DNA from 4 places in the Sporomusa intestinalis genome. Region 4 is predicted to be linked to each of the others. Evidence: riboswitches for the same ligand, from Rfam matches in the RefSeq annotation. Region 4 holds a riboswitch; each other region holds the start of a gene.
The links. Region 4 has a riboswitch for cobalamin ahead of ACZ481_RS11705 (hypothetical protein). Riboswitches for the same ligand answer to the same signal wherever they lie in the genome.

Region 1: another riboswitch for cobalamin. It lies ahead of cbiD (cobalt-precorrin-5B (C(1))-methyltransferase CbiD); the one in region 4 lies ahead of ACZ481_RS11705 (hypothetical protein).
Region 2: another riboswitch for cobalamin. It lies ahead of ACZ481_RS04135 (redox-sensing transcriptional repressor Rex); the one in region 4 lies ahead of ACZ481_RS11705 (hypothetical protein).
Region 3: another riboswitch for cobalamin. It lies ahead of ACZ481_RS04125 (TonB-dependent receptor plug domain-containing protein); the one in region 4 lies ahead of ACZ481_RS11705 (hypothetical protein).

What each region holds. Positions count from the first base shown of each region.
Region 1 is NZ_AP042390.1:2,315,627-2,321,304, forward strand. Features, by position in the region: gene ldhH (L-lactate dehydrogenase (quinone) large subunit LdhH) at 1-1,512, opposite strand, end outside; gene ACZ481_RS10660 (LutC/YkgG family protein) at 1,512-2,117, opposite strand; cobalamin riboswitch at 2,337-2,548, shown strand; gene cbiD (cobalt-precorrin-5B (C(1))-methyltransferase CbiD) at 2,681-3,769, shown strand; gene cbiE (precorrin-6y C5,15-methyltransferase (decarboxylating) subunit CbiE) at 3,754-4,380, shown strand; gene cbiT (precorrin-6Y C5,15-methyltransferase (decarboxylating) subunit CbiT) at 4,377-4,979, shown strand; gene cobM (precorrin-4 C(11)-methyltransferase) at 5,002-5,678, shown strand, end outside.
Region 2 is NZ_AP042390.1:898,426-904,103, forward strand. Features, by position in the region: gene ACZ481_RS04130 (TonB-dependent receptor plug domain-containing protein) at 1-1,321, shown strand, start outside; cobalamin riboswitch at 1,497-1,679, shown strand; gene ACZ481_RS04135 (redox-sensing transcriptional repressor Rex) at 1,887-2,549, shown strand; cobalamin riboswitch at 2,743-2,927, shown strand; gene ACZ481_RS04140 (sirohydrochlorin cobaltochelatase) at 3,091-4,014, shown strand; cobalamin riboswitch at 4,072-4,258, shown strand; gene ACZ481_RS04145 (nucleotide-binding protein) at 4,965-5,678, shown strand, end outside.
Region 3 is NZ_AP042390.1:892,609-897,357, reverse strand. Features, by position in the region: gene ACZ481_RS04125 (TonB-dependent receptor plug domain-containing protein) at 108-2,078, opposite strand; cobalamin riboswitch at 2,291-2,466, opposite strand; cobalamin riboswitch at 2,796-2,977, opposite strand; gene ACZ481_RS04120 (flavin reductase family protein) at 3,297-3,833, shown strand; gene ACZ481_RS04115 (OmpH/Skp family outer membrane protein) at 3,902-4,354, opposite strand; gene ACZ481_RS04110 (hypothetical protein) at 4,380-4,592, opposite strand.
Region 4 is NZ_AP042390.1:2,503,356-2,509,033, reverse strand. Features, by position in the region: gene ACZ481_RS11720 (helix-turn-helix domain-containing protein) at 1-193, shown strand, start outside; gene ACZ481_RS11715 (helix-turn-helix domain-containing protein) at 253-477, opposite strand; gene ACZ481_RS11710 (helix-turn-helix domain-containing protein) at 628-939, shown strand; gene ACZ481_RS11705 (hypothetical protein) at 1,381-2,499, opposite strand; cobalamin riboswitch at 2,732-2,911, opposite strand; gene ACZ481_RS11700 (ribonuclease J) at 3,493-5,112, opposite strand; gene dapA (4-hydroxy-tetrahydrodipicolinate synthase) at 5,373-5,678, opposite strand, start outside.

The DNA of each region.
Region 1 (5,678 bases), 190 kb from region 4:
CTGGAGCACCTTATATACGGCTTCACCGGTTTCGGGGAAAATAAAATCAATGTTGCAGCCGCTGAAAAAAGCAATCCGTTTGGCCGGTTTATTTATTTTTTTGGTTACTCTGGCAACCCGGTCACGGAAGGGGGAATCAGCGACCGCCGGCAGGCTGCGGTCTTTGGCCATGCCGGCCAGAAACAAAGGCAGATGGCGGATTAAGCGGCCGGTTTGAAAGGGTTTCTGCCCAATAGCGGCCAGGCGCAGCAAGGTATGAAAAACCTTGCGGTTGGCCAGGACGTTTTCAAATACCGCTTTAACGCCGAACGGCAGCCCATGTTCCCGGACGGCTTTAGCCCGGAGCTCCTCGATGAGATGGGGGATATCAATCTTGCCGGGGCATATCTCGACACATTTGCGGCAGCCGATACATAACTCATTGATTTTTTCAAAGTCCCCCATGCTGTTGAGGAAGGCCGTCAGGATGGCGCCGATGCCGCCGGCATAAATATGACCGTACACATGGCCGCCTACCAGCGTATAGACGGGACAAACGTTCAGGCATGAGGCACAGCGGACACATTGGTAGATTTCTTTGAATTTGTCATCACGGGCTGCTTTTAAACGGCCATTATCAAACAGGATAATATGCAGTTCCTTTTCCTGTTCCACCCATTTGCCGTCCTGCTTAACCATTACCGGGGTAACTCCTGCGGTCATGGTCATATAGCTGGTCATCAGCTGGCCGGTGGCGTTGCGCGGCAGGGTGCGCAGGATCGGGGCGGCATCGTTGATGGTGGGGATCAGCTTTTCATAGCCGATGATAACAACATGAATACGGGGCAGGGTAGTTACCAGGCGGGCATTGCCTTCGTTGGTTACCAGGCCGATAGCCCCATTTTCGGCGATGCCGAAGTTTGCCCCGGAGATACCCATGTCGGCCTGGAGGAATTCACTTCTGAGGGCTGTCCGGGCCGCCTGGACCATAAAGGGAATATCAGTGGGAATTTCCTGTTTCAGTTCCCGGGAAAAATAATCGGCAATCTGCTCCCGGTTTAAATGGATGGCCGGCATAACCATATGGGAGGGCTTGTGACCGGCCAGGGAGATAATCCATTCGCCCAGGTCGGTTTCCTTTACATGCAGCCCGGCTGCCTCCAGGTCATGATTCAGGTGAATCTCCTCGGAGGCCATGGATTTGGATTTCACAATCCGTTTTACATTCTTTTCCCGGCAGAGATTGATAAGATATTTTTTCAGGGCTTCACCATCGTGGGCCCGGAACACTTTGGCGCCACGCCTGGTTGCTTCGGCTTCAAATTTAGCAGCCAGGTTGTCAATGTCGGCAACCGCCCCGATCTTCATCTGCCGGACCTGCTCGCGGAGGGCTTCCACATCGGCCACATTCTCATAGGCTTTGGCCCGCGAGACAGGGTAGGCCTCGGCAAAGCGGCCTAAGGCGCCGCGTAATATATCGTCATTCAGTTTCTCTTCTATTTCATTTTTTATATTCCGGTTGTTTGTATTCATTAACAATTACCTCCGTTAACTTCTTCATCAACGGCAATAATGATAAACCGGCTGGGGCCATGCACGCCGATTGTCAGCACCCGCTCAATGTCGGCCGTGCGGCTGGGACCGGTAATGAAACTAATATAACCACGGTCATATACCTTGGAGATTACCTCCATGGCTTCTGTTACACCAGGCACAACATGACCACTGTTCATAAAGGCAACATGAACAGGAGGAAGCATGGAAACCAGGCGGCTTTCAAAGGCCATGGCATCCTGGCAGACACTGCCTGATTCAGCGATGGCAAATTCCACCGCCGAAATGCCAATGTCGGCGCTCTCCGCATGCTCGGCAATGTCGGCCTGGTCGGTGTACAGAGTAACACCAAGCTCGGCCAGGGCGGCATTGATGCCGGCTGCTTGTTGCAGCGGGCTGTTGACAGCTACAATTTTGCGGGCATTTGTGTACTTAACAAGGCTGGTAATGACTGCGGCAGCTTCGGCTGCTGTTTTGACCCGGAAAACCTCAGCGGCGGCGTTTTTGGCCCTGGCCTCAAACTCTGAGAACAGGCTGAGGCCGTCGGCATAGGCTGTAAACGCTTGTTGCCAATGCTCACTCACTTTTTTCAAACTCTCCACTCCCCCAAATAAAAAATTAGATGTTTGGTATGATGGTCTGACCAGTGTAACATTCCGCATGGAGATGAAAAAATCCTGTTTGAATTCGCAAAAAATTGCATAATTTTTGCAATTAAGAGGCTAACTATTAAAATTCATAATTATTCGACCAGCCAGCAGGAAAATACATAACAATAGGGAATTATATTTAGGATAATAATTTGATAAGTGTAGGGAACGGGTGCTTCACGCTTAATAGGGAAGTCCGGTGCAATACCGGCACGGTCCCGCCACTGTATTGGGGATGCTGCTTAAATTTGTGCCACTGGGAAACCGGGAAGGCGAGTAGTCCGGCAAGTCTAGCTTTGGGTTTGGTGGATTACAAGGTCGCGATGAACCAGAGTCAGGAGACCTGCCTGTTCCGGCACATGCCGCTAGTACTTCATCTGATGAAGTACTGGGACCTACGGAAGATAGGCAGGTGTGGGTACAATAATCAGGCAAAAAATTTTCTTGTTTGGTATTTACCCCCTGCTCAAGGGGGTTTTTTGTTGTCTGATAAACCGATGCGCAAGGGGATTACCACCGGGACCTGTGCGGCTGCCGCTGCCAAAGCGGCGGTATTGGCCTGGAAAGGGCAGTCTGTGGCAGCAGTTGAGGTAATTTCACCCCAGGGGGTGGCGCTGGCAGTGCCGGTGGCCGGAAGCTCGGCAATTGCCGGCGGCGGTACGGCCTGGGTGATAAAGGATGCCGGTGATGACCCCGATATTACCAACGGGGTAAAAATTATGGCCGAAATGATGGTAAACGATGAGCCTGGCGTAGTGATTAAAGCCGGGGAAGGGGTCGGGACCGTGACCAAGCCGGGTTTAGCGGTACCTGTCGGTGAACCGGCGGTAAATCCCGGGCCGCGGGCCATGATTATCCGGGCGGTTGGGGAATGCCTGCCGCCGGGCAGGGGCGCGGTCGTGACAATCTCTGTGCCCGGCGGGGAAAAACTGGCTGCCAGGACGCTGAATCCAATCCTCGGGATTGTTGGCGGTTTATCCATTATCGGCACTACCGGTATTGTGGAACCGATGTCCGAAGAAGCGTTTAAAAATTCGCTTGTGCCGCAAATCAGTGTGGTGCAGGCACTGGGCTATGATGAGATCGTGTTTGCCCCGGGCAAAATTGGCCAGGATATTGCGATCAACCGTTATGGCATTCCGGCTGCCGCTGTTGTTCAGACCAGCAACTTTATCGGCCATATGCTGGAGAATGCCGTTAAATATGGTATGCGCCGGGTACTTTTATTCGGTCATCTCGGGAAAATCGTCAAAGTGTCGGCCGGCATATTTCATACCCACAACCGGATGGCTGATGCCAGACTGGAGACACTGGCCGCCTATCTGGCCGCCGGCGGCGCACCGCAGGCCGCGGTCGAGGAGGTTTTGGCCTCCACTACGACCGAGGCTGTCATGCCGATTATAGCCCGCTATAATATGACGGCTGTGTACAAGGTGCTGGCTGAGCGGGCCAGTGCCCGGGCCGAGCGGTATGTGTTCGGCGATTTGACTGTAGGAACCGTGATTGTGACCCTGAAGGGCGAAATACTGGGGCTTGACCAGACTGCCAGGGAAATTGGAGGCCATTTAGGATGGAACATCAGATAATCGTTGTGGGCATAGGCCCTGGCTCGCCTGATTATGTGCTGCCTGTCGCGAGCCGGATTATCGCCGGGGCGAAGGTTTTGGTGGGCAGCAAGCGGGCGCTTGACACATTCGGCTCAGCCCATCAGACCAGGCGGATAATCGATAAGGATGTTGAGGGCGTGCTGGATTTCATCGGGCAGCAGCTTGCCTGTGAGGATGTAATTGTGCTGGTGTCGGGCGATCCCGGCTTTTACAGCATGCTGACTGCCCTTAGGGGCCGGTTCGAACCTACGCGTATCCGGGTTGTTCCCGGCATCAGCTCTGTGCAGCTGGCGTTTGCCCGGCTGGCCGAAGTCTGGCAGGATGCGGCCTTAATCAGCATGCATGGCCGCGAGGCGGCCGATGAGCTGCTCCGATACCGGCCGGGGTATAAATTAGGTATTTTAACCGATCATCAGCATAACCCAGCCCATATTGCCCGTGTGTTGCTGGCGCAGGGGTGGCCGGAAACGGCCTGTGTCTGGCTGTGCGCCAATTTGTCTTATGATAATGAAGCGGTAGCGGCGCTGACCTTGGCTGACACAGCGGCAACCCCCGGGTTCGAACATAGCGTAATGGTGGTGAAGGCATGAACCATAAGCTGGGAATTCCCGACAGTGAGTTTATCCGCGGCGGCATCCCGATGACCAAGCAGGAGATCAGGATTTTAACCCTGGCGAAAGCCGGCATCGGTGCTGCGGACACGGTGATTGACATTGGCGCAGGTACCGGCTCGTTGTCGGTCGAGGCTGCTTTGCTGGCCAGCCAGGGGCGGGTATTTGCCATTGAGCGGGAAGCGGAAGGGGTTGACTTAATCAAGGCTAATGCCGCTAAATTTCAGGCTGCCAATGTGGAGGTCATACTGGGCTCTGCCCCGGAGGCGCTGGCAGGACTGCCGGCGGCTGAGGTTATTTTAATTGGCGGCAGCGGCGGCAGGCTGTCTGAAATTCTCAGTTGCGCCGACGGGTTGTTGAAGCCGGGAGGCAGAATGATTATCACGGCAGTTACGGTAGAGACCTTAGCTGCCGCCCTTGGCAGCATGCGGCAACGGCCTGAATACCAGGTGGAAGCCTGCTGCGTTCAGGTTACCCGGCTCCAGCAGGCTGGCGCCAGCAATATGTTTAAAGCACTTAATCCGATTTATATAATTGCCTGTGATAAAATGGGCAGCTGCCGCAACATTACACAGTGAAGAAGAAAGGAGCACAAGTAAAATGCATGTATTTTTTGTAGGAGCCGGACCTGGCGACCCTGAGCTCATAACCGTGAAAGGGCAGCGTCTATTAGGCCAGGCGGATATTATTATCTATGCCGGTTCGCTGGTAAACCCGGCGCTGCTGTCGCTGGCCAAAAACGGGGCTGTGATTTACAACAGCGCTTCTATGACCCTGGAAGAGGTTATTGCCGTGATGGCGGCGGGGGTTAAGGACCAGAAGCTGGTAGTCAGGCTTCATACCGGTGATCCCAGTATTTATGGCGCCATCCAGGAACAAATGGATGCACTGGCGGCCCGGAATATTACCTTTGAGGTTATACCGGGGGTTAGTTCCTTCCTGGCCACCGCGGCGGCCTTAAAGCAGGAATATACCCTGCCTGACGTGTCGCAAACAGTAATTATTACCCGCCTGGAAGGCCGGACGCCGGTGCCGGAGAAAGAAAAACTGGCGGCGCTGGCCAGCCATGAAGCAACGATGTGTATTTTTTTGAGCGTCCATATGCTCGATAATGTGGTTAAAGAGCTTGTTGACGGCGGTTATCCCTGGGAAACCCCTGTGGCTATTGTCCAGAAGGCTTCCTGGCCTGATCAGCAAATCTTCCGCGGCACACTGGCCACGATTGCCCAGGTTGCCCGGGAGAGCGGGATTGACCGTACGGCCATGATTGTTGTGGG
Region 2 (5,678 bases), 1.6 Mb from region 4:
CTATAAAGATTTTAAATTTGGCACCGTAAAAGATATGCCGAACAGCGCGTATGATCAGAAAAACATGACAATCCGTATTGACAGGGAATTAAGCGACACGACCTCACTGACATTCAGCGCGGAGCATGCTGACGACCATAAGGGGCAGCCTTATAAGCCACTTGGTTTTATAAACCATAATCCCAGTGCGTATTTAGATACGCTTACCAATAACTGGGATTTGACATATAATATGGATAAATCATCAACAACCCCGGGATACTTGCGCTTGTACCAAAATTATCATAAGTATGAATTGCATGATACCGATGAGGATTCGATGTACAACAATAAGGAAACCGGCATTGCCTGGCAGGATGGCTGGCACCTAGATGACAAAAACCTTTTGGTCGGGGGCGTGGAATGGCGCAATACCCGGGTGCAGCACACCTCAATGGGTAATCAGGAAATTACCAATAAGGCAGCATACTTGGAAGACCGGATGCAGCTAAATGACAAATGGATTCTGACTCCAGGCATCAGGTATGACCACCATAGTACGTTCGGTTCCAAGGCAACGCCGCGGGCTTCATTGAACTACCAGATGGATGAAACCACAGACATGTACATATCGTGGGGCAAGGTTTTTAATGCGCCGCTGGTAGATGATTTATTCTGGCCGGAGGAGGGTAGTGAGTATGAGTATGGAGGGCAAATCTACCGATACAAGCTGGTCGGCAATACCAACCTAAAACCTGAAACCGGCTATACGACGACAATAGGCATCAATAAAAAATTGGATAAGCGGACATATGTTAAGGCCAGTTATTTCCAAAGCAAGCTGCACGATGCAATTGACTGGGGCTCATATACATATGATGACAGCGGTATCTCTACAACTGTATATACACCGTCCAACATCAACGAATTACGCAAAAAGGGTGTCGACATAGAATTACGGCGGGCTATTTCGCCACTCTGGACTGTTATGACAGGATATTCTTATTTAAAGGTTGAGGAAAAAACTGGTGCTGCCTATATTCAGGACCCGGAAAACTCGCAGCCAAACGGTTACCGGCTAGGGGTTAGCTATGCCGATGAAAAATGGAATATTGATATTGATGGCACGGGGGCTACCGGGCGCAGTGCAACGAGGTTTACCTCTTCACGCTACTGGATTGTGGATCTGGCTATGAATTATTCTATTGATAAGCATGCCCGCGCCTATTTCAAAGTTAATAACTTAACAAATCAAGATTATGAATTAGTGGGAGATTCCCAACTTGGCTCGTTCCCCATGCCAGCCCGCAATTATCAGTTAGGCGTGAAATATTCCTTTTGAGGTTACAGCCAAAGTGATTTGATATAAGACCCAAAAATAGTTTCTGATTATACTAAGAGGTTGTGTTTTGCCTCTACCTCTTTAATGTAAGGTTACATCAAATCAAAACCGAAGGTGTTTGACAACTCCTGTCACAAATGGTATTATTAACATGTATAATATTCAGACATTGTAATTAAATAATCATGAGTTAGGTGCCCTTATGGGCTTAATAGGGAAGCCGGTTAAACACCGGCGCGGTCCCGCCACTGTAATGGGGAGCAAAACCAAGATATGCCACTGAGACATAACTGTCTTGGGAAGGTTTGGTGGAGTGATGAGCCAGAGCCAGGAGAACTGCCTAGCTGACAGTCACCGTTTAACCCACGAGCGATGGGGAGGGGATTACAGTCGCACCGGCTTGCTGTGGCATTTACTGCCAGGTTGGCTTTGTGTTTGCTGCTGAATTCACTCCTGGTCATTGACCAGGAGTTTCTATTTAGTGTGCGCTGTAAAAATTTCCCGGCTGTCGTGGCAGCCGGGTATTTAATTTTTTATTCATTTTTACGGGAAAGGGAGATGCGAAATGATAAAAACAAGAGATGATATATCTAAGCTGACGATAACCAGGATGGCAATCTATTATAACGCCCTGAAAAAAATGCTGGATGATGGCGAGACTATGTGCCTGTCCATTCAAATCGGCCAGCGTACCGGCATAAGCTCGTCGATAATACGCAAAGACCTGTCCTCTTTCGGTGAGTTCGGCACCAAGGGTGTCGGCTACAGGATTGATTTTCTGCTGCAGTGGATTGGTGAAATTCTGGGCTACAATACGGTTTGGAACACCATTGTGGTGGGCATGGAGATGCCTCTGTTATCGATAAATTGTTACCAGAATTTCCTGCCGCCCGGCTTCCGGATCACTGCGGTTTTAGACATGGATGAGCGGAATTACGGCGTCAGGATCCCTGAACTGGGTTTAACAATTGAAGCCCTGCGGAATCTGGAGACTGTGGTGTTGAAAAAGCAGGTGAGTATCGGGTTGGTAGCGGTGCTGCCCGAACAGGCCCAACTCGTTACTGACAGGCTTGTTGCAGCCGGTGTTGCCGGTATAGCCAATTTTACCCAGACCCAGGTAACAGTGCCTGAAGGCATTGCTCTGATCCAAATCAACGCCGGCCCGATGATCAGCCAGCTTTCCTATGATTTGGCCCGCCCTGTGCCTGCTCTGCGGTCTATTATTTGATGGCGTGGCAGTTGTAAATCGCGCTGCTAAAGCGGCAGCGATTTTCCCTGCGCCGGTTATGGAAAGCGAAGCTTCTGCAGCTTTCCTTTGGACCGGGTATAATATTCACTATATTCTGTATAAAACAGGATGTGTTTGACAATAGCTGATAACGGATGCTATTATTGGTAATAAATAAGCTGTTTTTCTGAAAATTGAATAGTAGGAGCCAGGTGCCTTAAAGGGCTTAATAGGGAAGTACGGTTAAAAGCCGGCGCGGTCCCGCCACTGTAATGGGGAGTTAGCCTAAGATATGCCACTGAGACGCAACCGTCTTGGGAAGGTTTGGGTGTAACGATGAACCAGAGTCAGGAGAACTGCCTGTCTGTCAATCACCGTTTTTACTCACGAGCGATGAGGAGGGGATTTAGAATATCAATTGCGGTTAATTGTTACGGTTATCTGGATTGATTTCCTCTGAACAGAACCCTCCCGGCCTGCGCCAGCGAGGGCTTTTATTTTTGTGGTACCTATGTGGGAGATTATGGAGGAGGCAATAACTATGGAGCAAGAGCAAAACAAGTCATCAAAAAAGGCTATTGTCGTTGTTAGCTTTGGAACTTCTTATCAGGAAACCCTTAAACTAAATATTGAAACTGTCGAAAACAAAATCCGCGCTAGTTTTCCCGAATATGAGGTGCGGCGGGCTTTTACTTCGCGTACCGTCATCAAACGTTTAGCCGCTGCCGGCGTTCAGGTTGATAATGAGATCCAGGCCTTACAGCGCCTGCAGGACGAAGGCTACAAGGAAGTATACCTCCAGCCTTTGCATATCGTGGCAGGTGCCGAATATGAAAAAATCAGGGTCCTTGTTGCCCATTACGCCCATGCCAAGGAAAAAGCTTTTGATAAAATCCGTTTGGGCCGCCCTCTGCTGTATTGCATGGGTCATGAGAATCATCCCGATGACTACGAAATTGCCATTAATGCATTAAAGACGCAGCTGCCTGCCGATGATGGCGCCAGCGCTGTGGTGCTTATGGGCCATGGCGGTATGCATCCGGCTAATGCTGCTTACTCGGTGTTGCAGCTAAAACTGGCAGACGCCGGCTTAAACAATGTTTTTGTGTATACTGTCGAAGGTTTTCCGTCTTTAAGCCGTATTATTGACAAACTGAAACTGCAACAGGTGAAAAAAGTTACCCTGATGCCATTTTTGCTGGTGGCTGGTGATCATGCAACCAACGACATGGCCGGGGATGAGGAAGATTCGGCGAAGTCGCAGTTGTTGGCGGCCGGCTTCCGTGTTGATGTATATTTCCATGGTTTAGGAGAGAATACCGCCATTCAGGATATCTATGTAAACCATCTCCGCTCTGCCATCGCCCATCCACTTCATGGCCACCGCCAGGCTGGGGGCAACTGCAGTCCCGGCCACAGCCACGCCTGCGGCAAAAGCCACGGTCACCGGCACGGACAGTCATAAGCCGGAAGTTGGTTATTGGCCGCTACCGTGTGGCTGGAAGCAGCCGGACTGATTTAACAAAATACAGCTGAAACAGGTGCCCTGCGGGGCTTAATAGGGAAGTCCGGTGGAACACCGGCGCGGTCCCGCCACTGTAATGAGGAGCAACTCCAATTATGCCACTGCGACGCCACCGAAGGAGGCTAGTGCCGAACACACCAGAAGTGTGTCGACGGTGCGACGCCACCGAAGGAGGCTAGTGCCGAACACACCAAAAGTGTGTTGACGGTGCGACGCCACCGAAGGAGGCTAGTGCCGGACACACCAGAAGTGTGTCGACGATGCGACGCCACCGAAGGAGGCTAGTGCCGGACACACCAGAAGTGTGTCGACGGTGCGACGCCACCGAAGGAGGCTAGTGCCGGACACACCAGAAGTGTGTCGACGGTGCGACGCCACCGAAGGAGGCTAGTGCCGAACACACCAAAAGTGTGTTGACGGTGCGACGCCACCGAAGGAGGCTAGTGCCGAACACACCAAAAGTGTGTTGACGGTGCGACGCCACCGAAGGAGGCTAGTGCCGAACACACCAGAAGTGTGTCGACGGTGCGACGCCACCGCTGCTAGCAGGTCGTGGGAAGGTTTGGAGGAGCGATGAGTCAGAGCCAGGAGAACTGCCTGTTTGACAATCACCGGTTGACCTACGAGCGATGGGGAGGGGGATTTTGCGATAACGCTTTTATAAAGCCGCAATAAACTCCTGGGTTAAGCTCAGGAGTTTATTTTTAGTTATTGCATCAATCGCAACAGCGGGTTTTTTGCGTCTACCAGAATTTATAAAAGAAATTCCGTGACATAAGAACGATTATACCCTAAAGGGCACAGGCGGCTTCTGCCATCGTCCCCAAGGACTTGACATAAGCCGAGTCTTTTCTTACGAATTGATGGAGAGAGGAATACAAGAGAAAAAAATGAAAAAAATTGCGTTTTACGGCAAGGGCGGGATTGGAAAATCGACAACAGCAGCCAATGTAACGGCGGCCCTGGCGGAACAGGGACACGCTGTCTGCCAGATTGGCTGCGACCCGAAAAATGACTCTACCAGACTGCTGCTTGGCAGCACCTGCAAACAAACAGTGCTTGATATGGTCAGAAAATATGGCGACGATGTGACTACAAGTCATGTGGTTCATAACGGTTTCCGGGGGGTTAAATGTGTTGAGGCCGGCGGTCCGGAGCCGGGGGTAGGCTGCGCCGGCCGCGGAATTATTGTTGCTTTGGAGAAGCTTAAAGCCCTGCAGTCGATTGCGGAAGATCATATTATTTTATATGACGTACTGGGCGATGTGGTGTGCGGGGGGTTCGCCGTGCCCATCCGTGAAGGCTACGCCACTGATATCTATATTGTGTCCTCCGGTGAGCTGATGTCGCTGTATGCTGCCAATAATATCGCTAAAGGGGTAGCAAGGTTTGCCGGCCGTGGTCAGGCCCGGCTTGGCGGTATTATTGGCAACAGCCGTAACATCGTGCATGAGCAGGCTTTATTAGAAGAGTTTGCCGCCAAACTTAATACCCGTCTGGTTGCTTATATCCCCCGGGATCAGACTGTTCATCAGGCGGAAATTCGCCGGCAGACTGTTATCGAATGGAAGCCGGACTCACCCCAGGCTGCTGTTTACCGGCAA
Region 3 (4,749 bases), 1.6 Mb from region 4:
AATATTCCGGCCCATGACTGCGGGGATCATCCCTGTTCCGTGCCGTCCCCTGTGCTAAAAACAAATACCAGCACTTTAAACGGCTGGTATTTGCCCATAATATAATATTAGAACTTATATTTATAACTCAGCATGTAATTAATGGGGGTTGTGTAATAGGCCGAACTGGTATGGTTGACATTGTCCTGCCTGTCCAGCACATTATCAATACTCAAGTTAATTTCACTGACTGCGTCAACGGCATAATTGACATGTAAGCTTGTTAATAAATAAGGCTTGGTTTCAAAAGAGTGCGCATTGCTTGGCGTAAGCACCCGCTTGGCCAGGTAATTCGCCGAGAGGCTGGCCGTCCATTTATCCATCTGGTACGTAGCCCCGCCATTGAGCTGCAGCCGGCCGAAGTTTCTGTCCCAATAGGTTTTAACGCCGGTTTTTTCGGATTTTGCCCTGCCCTTGGGATCACTGTAGGTCAGCCCGTACTGGTAAGACCAGCCGTTATGTCCCTGAATATCGGCGCTTAACTCGATCCCCGTATTTTTCAGATCCTCATTGACGGCGTAATATTTGTCAGATTGTTTGCTAAAGCTGATATTATCCTCAATCTCATAATTAAATAGTGCCGCCCGCCATTTGTGGTTATTATGATTTTTCTTCCAGCCAACTTCATAATGAATACCGGTCTGGGGCCGAAGATTGGGGTCGCCGACCACCATAGTACCGCCAGTGGAGTACATCTGGCCAAAAGTTGGCATTACATAGGACTGGCCAATGCTGGCATACACACTGGCGTCGGCCGACAGCTTATGGACAAACTGTCCCTGGGCGCTGAAGTTGTGATAATTTTTATCTTCGGCAGCCCCGCCTGTCCAGCTTTTCCGGGCACTGAGCGTAAAGGTATCGGCCTCCCGCAGAGGCGCTTCCCATTGGCCGTAAAGGGAATAATTATTGCGCTCATAGCGGGTGCTTTCTTTCACTTCCGGCGTATAGCTCTCATTTTGATAGGTTGCGCCAAATAACAGCGTACTGCCGCTCGTCTGCCAGATATTTTGCAGGTCGAAACCATATGTGCGATTCTTCTCCTTGGAATCTTTCCATTGCGGATATTTGTCGCTCTCGCCGGTTGAACTGTAATAGTCCATCCCGGTAGAATGCAAACTGTTGGCATTATAGTATAGATTGCCTTTTAAATCGCCCTGCTTCACATTAAGCTGCACAAAATCCTTGGTATTATCGTGCCGGCGATTGTAGCGCGCCTTGTCATCAATAAAATAAGGATAATCATATTTAGCGTCATAGCCTTTACCAAAGGTATAGGTAAAGCGGCTGACTGATTCATTATGACTGTACATTAAGTCCACATTTTCATCAAAAACATAATTGAGGGTAATATTATTTTTCTCCGAACCATTAAATGCATTATACATTTCCGGAGTGGCCAAGTTGGAAGAAACTTTGCCAACATCGCCCCACTTATCATAGGTATAGCTGAAACCCAGCTTACCGGCCTGCGTCGTCAGCGCATAGTTTTGCTGCCCCTTGTTGCCGCCGCCGACAGTAACGGTGTTCGGCATTTCCTTCTTTGTGATAATATTGATAACACCGCCGGTAGCCTCGCTGCCATATAAAACAGACCCGCCGCCCTTGACCACCTCAATGCGTTCCACGTTTTCCAGAGGCATATCCTCGAGATTATACAACCCTCTTAAATTGGCCGGCGTGCCGTTGATTAGCAGCAGTGTTCCTTTTTCCACACCCCTGATACTAATTTTACTGGTCATAGATCCCAGCGAAGCCCCGCCGGGGCCTTTGGCCTGGTAAATCACGCCGGTGGCCATGGCCAATGCCTGCTGCAGGTTTCGGGCGCCGGTGTTCTGTAACTGTTCGCTGGTATATACGTCAGTTGCCGCCCCGATATCCAGGTCCTTTTTTTCATAGCGCTGCGCCGTAACCAAAATCGTGTCCCAGACATATTCCTCTGTAGCTTCGATATCCTCCGCATGGGCAGGCGAAGCCAGCGCCAGTGTGGAAAACAACAGTGCCGCTAAACCAATGTTTCTGTTGTGCTTGCTTACTCTCATTTTTCTCTTCTCCTCTTACTTAGTCTACCTTTGCTATTAGTTGCTTGCGCTAGCCCTTATGGCAGCCGGCAATTTGGGCCACCGTCCGGCATTACCCGTAAAAAATACCCCTCACCAGTGACAGCAAGGGGTATTCTACAGGTTAGGCCATGAAAACACCGGGAAAGCTTTATTATGTATGGCATAACCCACCTCCTTATCGCTCGTAAGTGCAGTGTGTAATAAGATAGGCAGGTATTCTGGCTCAGATTCATCATATTGTTCTGTCTTCCCGGAACAAGCCAGTGACACAGTTGAACAATACTCCTCTTTACAGCGGCGGGACCGCGCCGGGATTACACCGGCTTCCCGATTAAGCCCTCAGGGCACCTATCTTCGTCTTTATAAAATTTTTTGCTCAAATTCTGCTACATATATTGTCAGCCCTACGCCAGCCTAGGACCTTAACCGGATTGACAGTTCAGCCTTCTGGAAAAAAAAATCGGGTCATAAAGACCCGTGCCAATAGGCGCATAACTTAAAGGAGTTTTAGAAAAATGGCAACTAATAAGAAAACTCCCAACTGCTATTGCAGGTGGGAGAAATTCTACAGTGGTGACTAAATCAAAACTCCTGGTAATATACCAGGAGCAAATTCAGCAAAAGGACACATTCAACCTGAATAAATCAGGTTCAAAAGTGTTTACTGTAATCTCCTCCCCATACCTCGTGGGTAAAACGGTGATTGTCAGCTAGGCAGTTCTCCTGACTCCGGATCGTTGCTTGCTTAAACCTTCCCAGGATCTTTATCCCAGTGGCATATCTTAAGCTTGCTCCCCGTTACAGTGGCGGGACCGCGCCGGCATCGCACCGGACTTCCCTATTAAGCCCTGAAGGGCACCCAACTCAAACAATATTCAATTTCACTGTTATGGTACATATTATACAGGACATCTTTTCCTTTGTCAATATTTACTGCCCTTGTTTTCTAAAGATTATAATAATCAATAGCCGACCCCCCGCTTCCTGCTGCTACAGCGGCTTCAGCGGTCCCGCCACCCTGCACTGCAGTATTAACAACAAATTCATAAAATATTCAATTCAAAAAAGCAAAATGTACGCCCTTCCTGCTTTTTATAGTACCCTTTTAGTTAGTATCTTACCAAAAAGTACGTACTTTCTGCTGCTTGCAGGTTAGTGTATCATAGAGACAACGAATTTTTAAAGGAGGATATTACTGTGAAAAAAGAAATTGAAGTATTTGATTATGCTAATGAGATTATGAAAGCGGTCAAAACAGGCGTTTTGCTGACCACAAAGGCCGATGACAAAGTGAACTCTATGACTATTGGTTGGGGTACTCTCGGCATTGAATGGTCAAAACCGATTTTTACAGTTTTCGTTAGAGAAAACCGTTTTACCAAACATCAACTTGAACAAAATCCGGAATTCACAATAAATATACCCTATGGTGCTTTTGATAAAAAAATATTGGGGGTTTGCGGGACAAAATCCGGTCGTGAACTGGATAAAATCAAAGAGCTTAACCTGACGCTGGAAAAACCTAATCATATTTCGGTTCCTGCTGTCAAAGAGCTTCCTTTAACGCTTGAGTGCCGGGTTATATACAAGCAAAAACAAGATGAGCGTGAAATTACCGCAGAAAACAGGAAAACATTTTACCCACAGGATGTTGACAGCTTATTTCACGGTGCAAACAAGGATTTTCATATCGCTTATTACGGAGAGATTGTTAGTGCGTATATTATCGAGTAGTATAAGCTTGCAGTGCCGGCCTTGCCCGGCCTGCCCTAATGAATCCTTGGGCGAACACCTATACCCTGTCATTTAGTTTTGGTTAATTTTTCCAGAACATTGCTGGTAATGTCCTTACCGCCATAAATGGTGGCATTTTTTTGCACCACCACCGTAATCCCTTCGGCAGCTGCGACTTCCCTGATAGCCGCATCAATTTTAGTTGTGATGGCGGTTAGCAATTCCTGCCGCTTTTGCTCCAACCGCTGCCGCAGCTGCAGCTCCAGTTCCTGTTTGCCGGCATCGCTGAGACCGGCCGCTTTGCTGTCATATTCCTGTTTGGCCTGCTCATGCTCAGCCTGCAGCCTGTTATCGGCCTCAGGCTTATCCGGATGCTGATTGAGTAAAATACTGTAATCCACTACACCGACCGGCGAGACAGCCGGCTTTTTTTTGCGCGCGGCCTCGCCGGGCTGCGCCAGCCCCAGGAGGCCGGTCAAAAACACAACTAAAGTTAACAGAATCAGCGCTTTTGTTTTCATCGACAATAGAATTACCTTCCTTCTATTAGTATTGTACTGCTTTGTTGCTTGTCATTTTACATTTGGTGGCAAACTCCACATAGCCTTCCAGGGCCTCAATGACCGACTGTTCCCGAGAATGGCTCCCCTCAGCGGGAAGGCTGTCCAGCGTCTCAGTAATGATCAGCCTAATTTGTTCGGAATGGTAGCCGCAGGCCAATAGCATCTGGGTCAGCTTTTCGATTTGTTGGTTTTTCATAAATAAAACAACTCCTAACCGCAAGTAGTAAATTCAGGCGCCCATCCTTATGTGAGGTAGATTTGAGGGATATAAATCTTGGGCTGAAAAACGCTGTTATGCAGCGTGCCCTATAATAGTTAAGGATAATAACAATAAAAAAATCCCTTACGGGAGT
Region 4 (5,678 bases):
ACGCGGATTAAGCCAAGAAGCATTAGCTGAAAAAATTGAAGTCAGTGCAAGCCATATATCTAAAATTGAAGCTCCCCAGGCTAATTCCGCGTTTTCTATAGATATGTTATTTCTAATCGCGGAAGGGTTAGAAATCGATGTGGCGGCTTTCTTTAATCCCATTGAAATAAGTAGTCCCTATATAAAAAAATAGTACGTAAGGAACCGGCCGGCTTGGTCGGTTTTCGTTTTGCAACCTCATTTCCTAGGCCGCTACAACTTTTCTTTGGCATTGGCAGGCAATGTATCAGGAAATAGTCCTAAAATCATATCAGTGGATACATTAAGAGCGTTTGCTAACCTTTTTACCACTACCTGGCCAGGATTTTTTTTTGCGCCACGCTCAAGTTCGGAAATATATCCCTGCGTTAAGCCTGCTGCCTTCGCCAGTTTTTGCTGCGACATATTTTTCATAGTCCGCAATTTTTCCAGCGTCATTTTCTCATCCTCCTTTTTAGTACATCTTATGCTTAACATTCTAATTCTATAGAATTAATCAGTCAATACTATGATATTATTTTTCCGATAGTGATATATGCTATTATTACTATAGAATTATTTTTAGAATTATTTTTAAGGTGGTTAAAAATGGATATCACAAAACGCATTATTGAACTACGTGAATTAAAAGGGTATAGTACGAATAAACTCGCGGCTATAGCAGGACTGTCACAGGGTTTTGTAAGGCAGATTGAGTTAGGTGAAAAACAGCCTACCGTTGATTCTATGAGTAAAATATGTGCTGGCTTAGGAATAAGTTTAAGTGAATTCTTTTCTGATGATGATACGGAAATACCAATAGATATCAAGCAATTAGTAACCATTGCTAAAACTCTCACTCCCGGCCAGAGAGAGGCTTTGCAATTGTTTCTGGAGCGAATGAAAAATGATATCCAGTAATTTTTTCTACCTTCCCGTTTCCGAGGGAATAATAAGTAAAAAATAGGTTCAGGCTGCATAACCGGCTTTATAGAGTCGGTTTTTTAGGTTTATAAGCCGGAACATTAAAAGGTACACCGCAGGTTGATGGCCGGTGTACCTTTTTTAGTCTACCAGCAGTTAAAAAATAATTTCTGTGGACATAAGAACGACGATACCCTAAAGGGTATCGTCCCAAAGGACTTGGCCCAAGCCAAGTCTTTTCTTATCCTGATAGACAGTCATGTCGTTATAACGGCACCATCAAAGAATATAAAATGCTATTTTTCAGGATAGAAAGGTTAACTTTCCGGTTTTATGATAGTATTTCTCATATGGAAAAAATACCAGGTTGTGACGCTATTTTCATCCAGCCTGTGCCCGTTAGGGCCTGATCGTTTCTTTAGGTTCGCAAATTAAGTTTCAGGCGATTTTGCCGTTTTCGATCAGCCTAAAGATTTTGCCGGCAATAGCAGCATCATCCCGTGGTTCAGCCAATAGCGGCTCAATCTGCCGCCACACCCCGTCCGGGTTGATTGCCAGCGCCCTGGTGTTCAGCCACTGCCCGTCGGCAGCGATTGTTCCTTTTAATTTACCCTGCAGCGAGAGCCGTTCTTCATATTCCTGTTTGAGTGCGGCCGCTACCCGCGTTTTATCAACATAGGTCAGATCATCTGATTTGAATACAGCCAGCATACCGGCCCGGATAACGGCATCGCCCTCGCTTTTATTGATCATGCCCTTTTCAATGGCCGTATAGAGCAAGCTGTTGTACTCAGCAAAATAACGGAAGTCGTCCCGGTACAGCGCCGCTTCCACGCTGAACAGCATGTAGTCATAACCGGTAAGCGGCCTGGCCGGTGTCTGGTCGTCACCCCAGTAGAGCTGCGAATTTTTTACGAACAGCTTTTCCGGGTTGAACTTGGCGGCATCGGCCTTAATCACGGCAAAATAGCCGTTCTGGAGCGATACGCCGCCCAGGCTGTCTGTTCCGGCGTATTCATTGTGAAACACCAGACGGATGTCTTTATCCCCGCCGGCTAAGAGGTCCTGCAGCGCGCTGACCGCACTGTCGACCACTTTGAGAGTGGTTGACAGCTGGCCGATGGTCAGCAGGCTGGAAATGCTATTGGCAAGACTTAAAAAAGACTGAAAATAGTCTTTGTTGACATAGGCCAGTAAGGCGGCACTAATCGACACCCGGCCGCCGCGATAAGGCACCAGGTTGGTCAGGGAGTAATTCAGCTCCACGCCATGTCCCAGCGAGCTTTCATCCAGGTTAAGCGCCAGCGGACCGGCCACGCTGGGCAGCTGCTGGGCCGCATTGGCGCCGAATTGCAAACCGACCACAGAGGAAACCACTGGCACAACCTTGCGAAACAGCTTCCGGTCATCCTTAAGGAACATTTCCGCCAGGCGCAGGCGAAAATAGTGTTGTCCCTCCTGGAACACAATCCTTTCCACATCCGCTGTTACCGGTGTAAAGACATAATGCTTGGCTTCTTTCACAAACAACCGGGAAAACCAGTCGATCAGACTCATGCTGTTCCTCTCCTTTTTGCCTCATGGCAATGTTTTTCAACGAGAACGTCCTCATCAGAAAAACTTGGCTTGAGTCAAGCCCTTTAGGACGCCACCCATTAGGGTCTAGTCGTTCATATGCCCACAGAAAAATTTTTTAACTTCTGGCAGAATGACAAAAACACTCTCCTGCAAGGAAAGTGTTTGCGTGTTTACGCTGCCGTAATCCCCGCCCTGTCGCTCGCAGGTACAAATGGCGATTGCCGGGCAGGCAGTTCTCCTGACTCCGGTTCATCGCTCGCCTGCGCCTTCCCAAGCGATTGCTCAGTGGCACTTGCAGGCTTGCTCCCCGTTACAGTGGCGGGACCGTGCCGGTATTGCACCGGACTTCTCTATTAAGCCCCGAAGGGCACCTATCCCCACATTATGCTGTTAATGGTGTATATGGGATAAATTAGCACAAAAATTCTCTTGCCCTTAGTATAGATCAGGCCAAACACATTTGTAAATAGATGATTGAGGATTTATTGGTTACAGCCACCGTCAGGCGTATACTCTGACACATTTATTCGCTGTGTTTGTCTCACTGCCTGGCGGTAGCATATTTCTTTACCAAACATAATATGTAATAGATAACAAGCAGAGGGTGGGATTAGATTTATGCTATTCTGGTTGATTTTGGCAGCGATCATATTTTTTCTGTTATCCCATTTTTGGGTGCTGTTATTAGCCTTACTCTTTTTCTGGTTTATTTAGCCGCTGTTGTCGCCTTCTTAGAAGCTGGTACCAGGCCCCAACCTATAAGCCCTGCCGCAATTAGACTAACTAACTGCGGCAGGGCTTTTTTTATCCTGATAGACACTCATGCCATTACGCTGGCACCAGCAAAGAATGAAAAATGTATTTTTCAGGATAGAAAGGTTAGTTTTCCCTGGATAAGGGCAACCCGGCTTCCGCTTTCGCCCCAGCTCGGCCCAAGCCGTGTTTTCTTTGACTGAAGCGGCAAGCAGCTTTTCAGACTTCCATAATGATAGGCAGAATCATGGGTCGCCGGCGGGTGCGTTCATATAAATATTTGCCCAGGGTATCGCGAACATTAGACTTAATTGTGGCCCATTCGGTAATATTATTGAGTTCGCATTTATCCAGGGCCTGTTTAACCCGCTCCTTGGCATCCTCCATCAGCTGCTCGGATTCACGGACATAGACAAAACCGCGGGATACAATGTCCGGGCCGGCAGCTACCTGACCGCGCTGCTTATCCATAGTGACAACAATGATAAGTATCCCGTCCTGCGACAGTTGGCGGCGGTCCCGGAGGACGATATTCCCCACATCGCCGACCCCCAGGCCGTCCACCAGGACATTGCCTGAGGTTACCTTGCCGGTTATAGCGCCCTTGTCCGCGGTAAATTCCAGGACCTGGCCGTTTTCGGCAACAAAAATATTTTCCTTGGCCATGCCTAAAGACTGGGCCAGTTTAGAATGCTTAATCAGATGCCGGTATTCGCCATGTACGGGGATAAAGAATTTCGGCCGCAGCAGATTATGCATCAGCTTAAGCTCCTCCTGGCTGGCATGGCCGGATACGTGGATGCCTGAGGTGGATTCATAAACAACCTCGGCGCCCTGGCGGAATAAATAATCAATCGTCCGTGACACCAGCTTCTCGTTGCCCGGTATTGGCGTAGCCGAGATAATTACAGTATCACCGGGAATAATTTCAACTTTCTTATGATCCGACATGGCCATCCGGGTGAGGGCCGACATGGGTTCCCCTTGACTGCCTGTTGTTAAAATAACGATGCTGGATGAGGGATAGTTGTTAATTTCGTCAATATCAATAATAACGCCCTCGGGAACATTTAAATAACCAAGTTCTAAGGCGATCGTAACAACGTTCACCATACTCCGGCCCAGGATGGCCACCCGGCGCCGGTACTTGCAGGCTGTGTCAATAGCCTGTTGAATCCGGTGAATATTGGATGAAAAAGAGGCAATAATAATTCGTTCCCGCGCATTGCGAAAGGCATCATCAAAGGTAACGCCCACTGATTTCTCACTTGGCGTATAGCCGGGCCGCTCGGCGTTCGTACTGTCTGCCAGCAGCACCAGCACCCCCTGGTCGCCTAATTCGGCAAATTTGTGAAAATCAGTGACTTTACCGTCAACCGGTGTTTGATCAAGTTTAAAATCTCCCGTATGGACTATGACACCTACAGGCGTTTTAATGGATAAAGCTACCGCATCGGCGATGCTATGGCTTACCCGGATAAAGCCAATGGAAAAATGGCCGATTTGGATCTGGTCCCCGGATTTTACGGCATGCAGATTGCTGGCCGGAACATTGTTTTCCTTCAGGCGTCCCTCTAAAATCCCCAGGGTCAGGCGAGTTCCGTATACGGGAACACTCAGCTGTTTTAACACATACGGCAATGCCCCAATGTGGTCTTCATGCCCATGGGTTAAAACAATAGCCTTGACTAACTCACGGTTGTCCAACAGATAGCTGATGTCGGGAATGACCAGATCAATGCCCAGCATGTCATCTTCCGGAAACATTAACCCTGAATCAACTACAATGATTTCATCACCATAACGGATTACCGTCATATTCTTGCCAATTTCCCCCATCCCGCCCAGAGGGATAATCTGTACTTTGCCTGGTTGTCGCGCCAAAAAAACATACACCTCCAAAAATATTAATCAATCAAGTTGTAACTGCCCGTTCATTAAGCCCATCACTAGAAACCGGCCGTCCTGTCCACTTGTGAATAATTATAACCTATTTAGTATTCGCTGACAACAAGTGGTCTACTCGCTCTTAAATATTATATGCAAAACCTGCCTCTACATACAAAAAACCGGTAGCTTGCGCTACCGGTAACCGTTAACTAATTTAACACGCCTAATGATTGCATAATCTTTGTCAGCTGGGCCGTTTCACCGGCAGTGGGCGGTACTAACGGCAGTCTTACCGGGCCGGCCTTGATACCGATCAGGTTAACCGCCTCTTTAATCGGAATAGGATTGGTGGTGACAAATATCACCCGGAAGAAAGGCAGGAGTTCCAGATGCAGGTCCTTAGCCTTGACCATATCTCCGGCAAAAAAGGCGTTTACCATGGCCTGCATACGACTGCCGACAATATGGGCGGCCACACTGATAACCCCCTGCCCCCCCACAGCCAGCACCGGCAG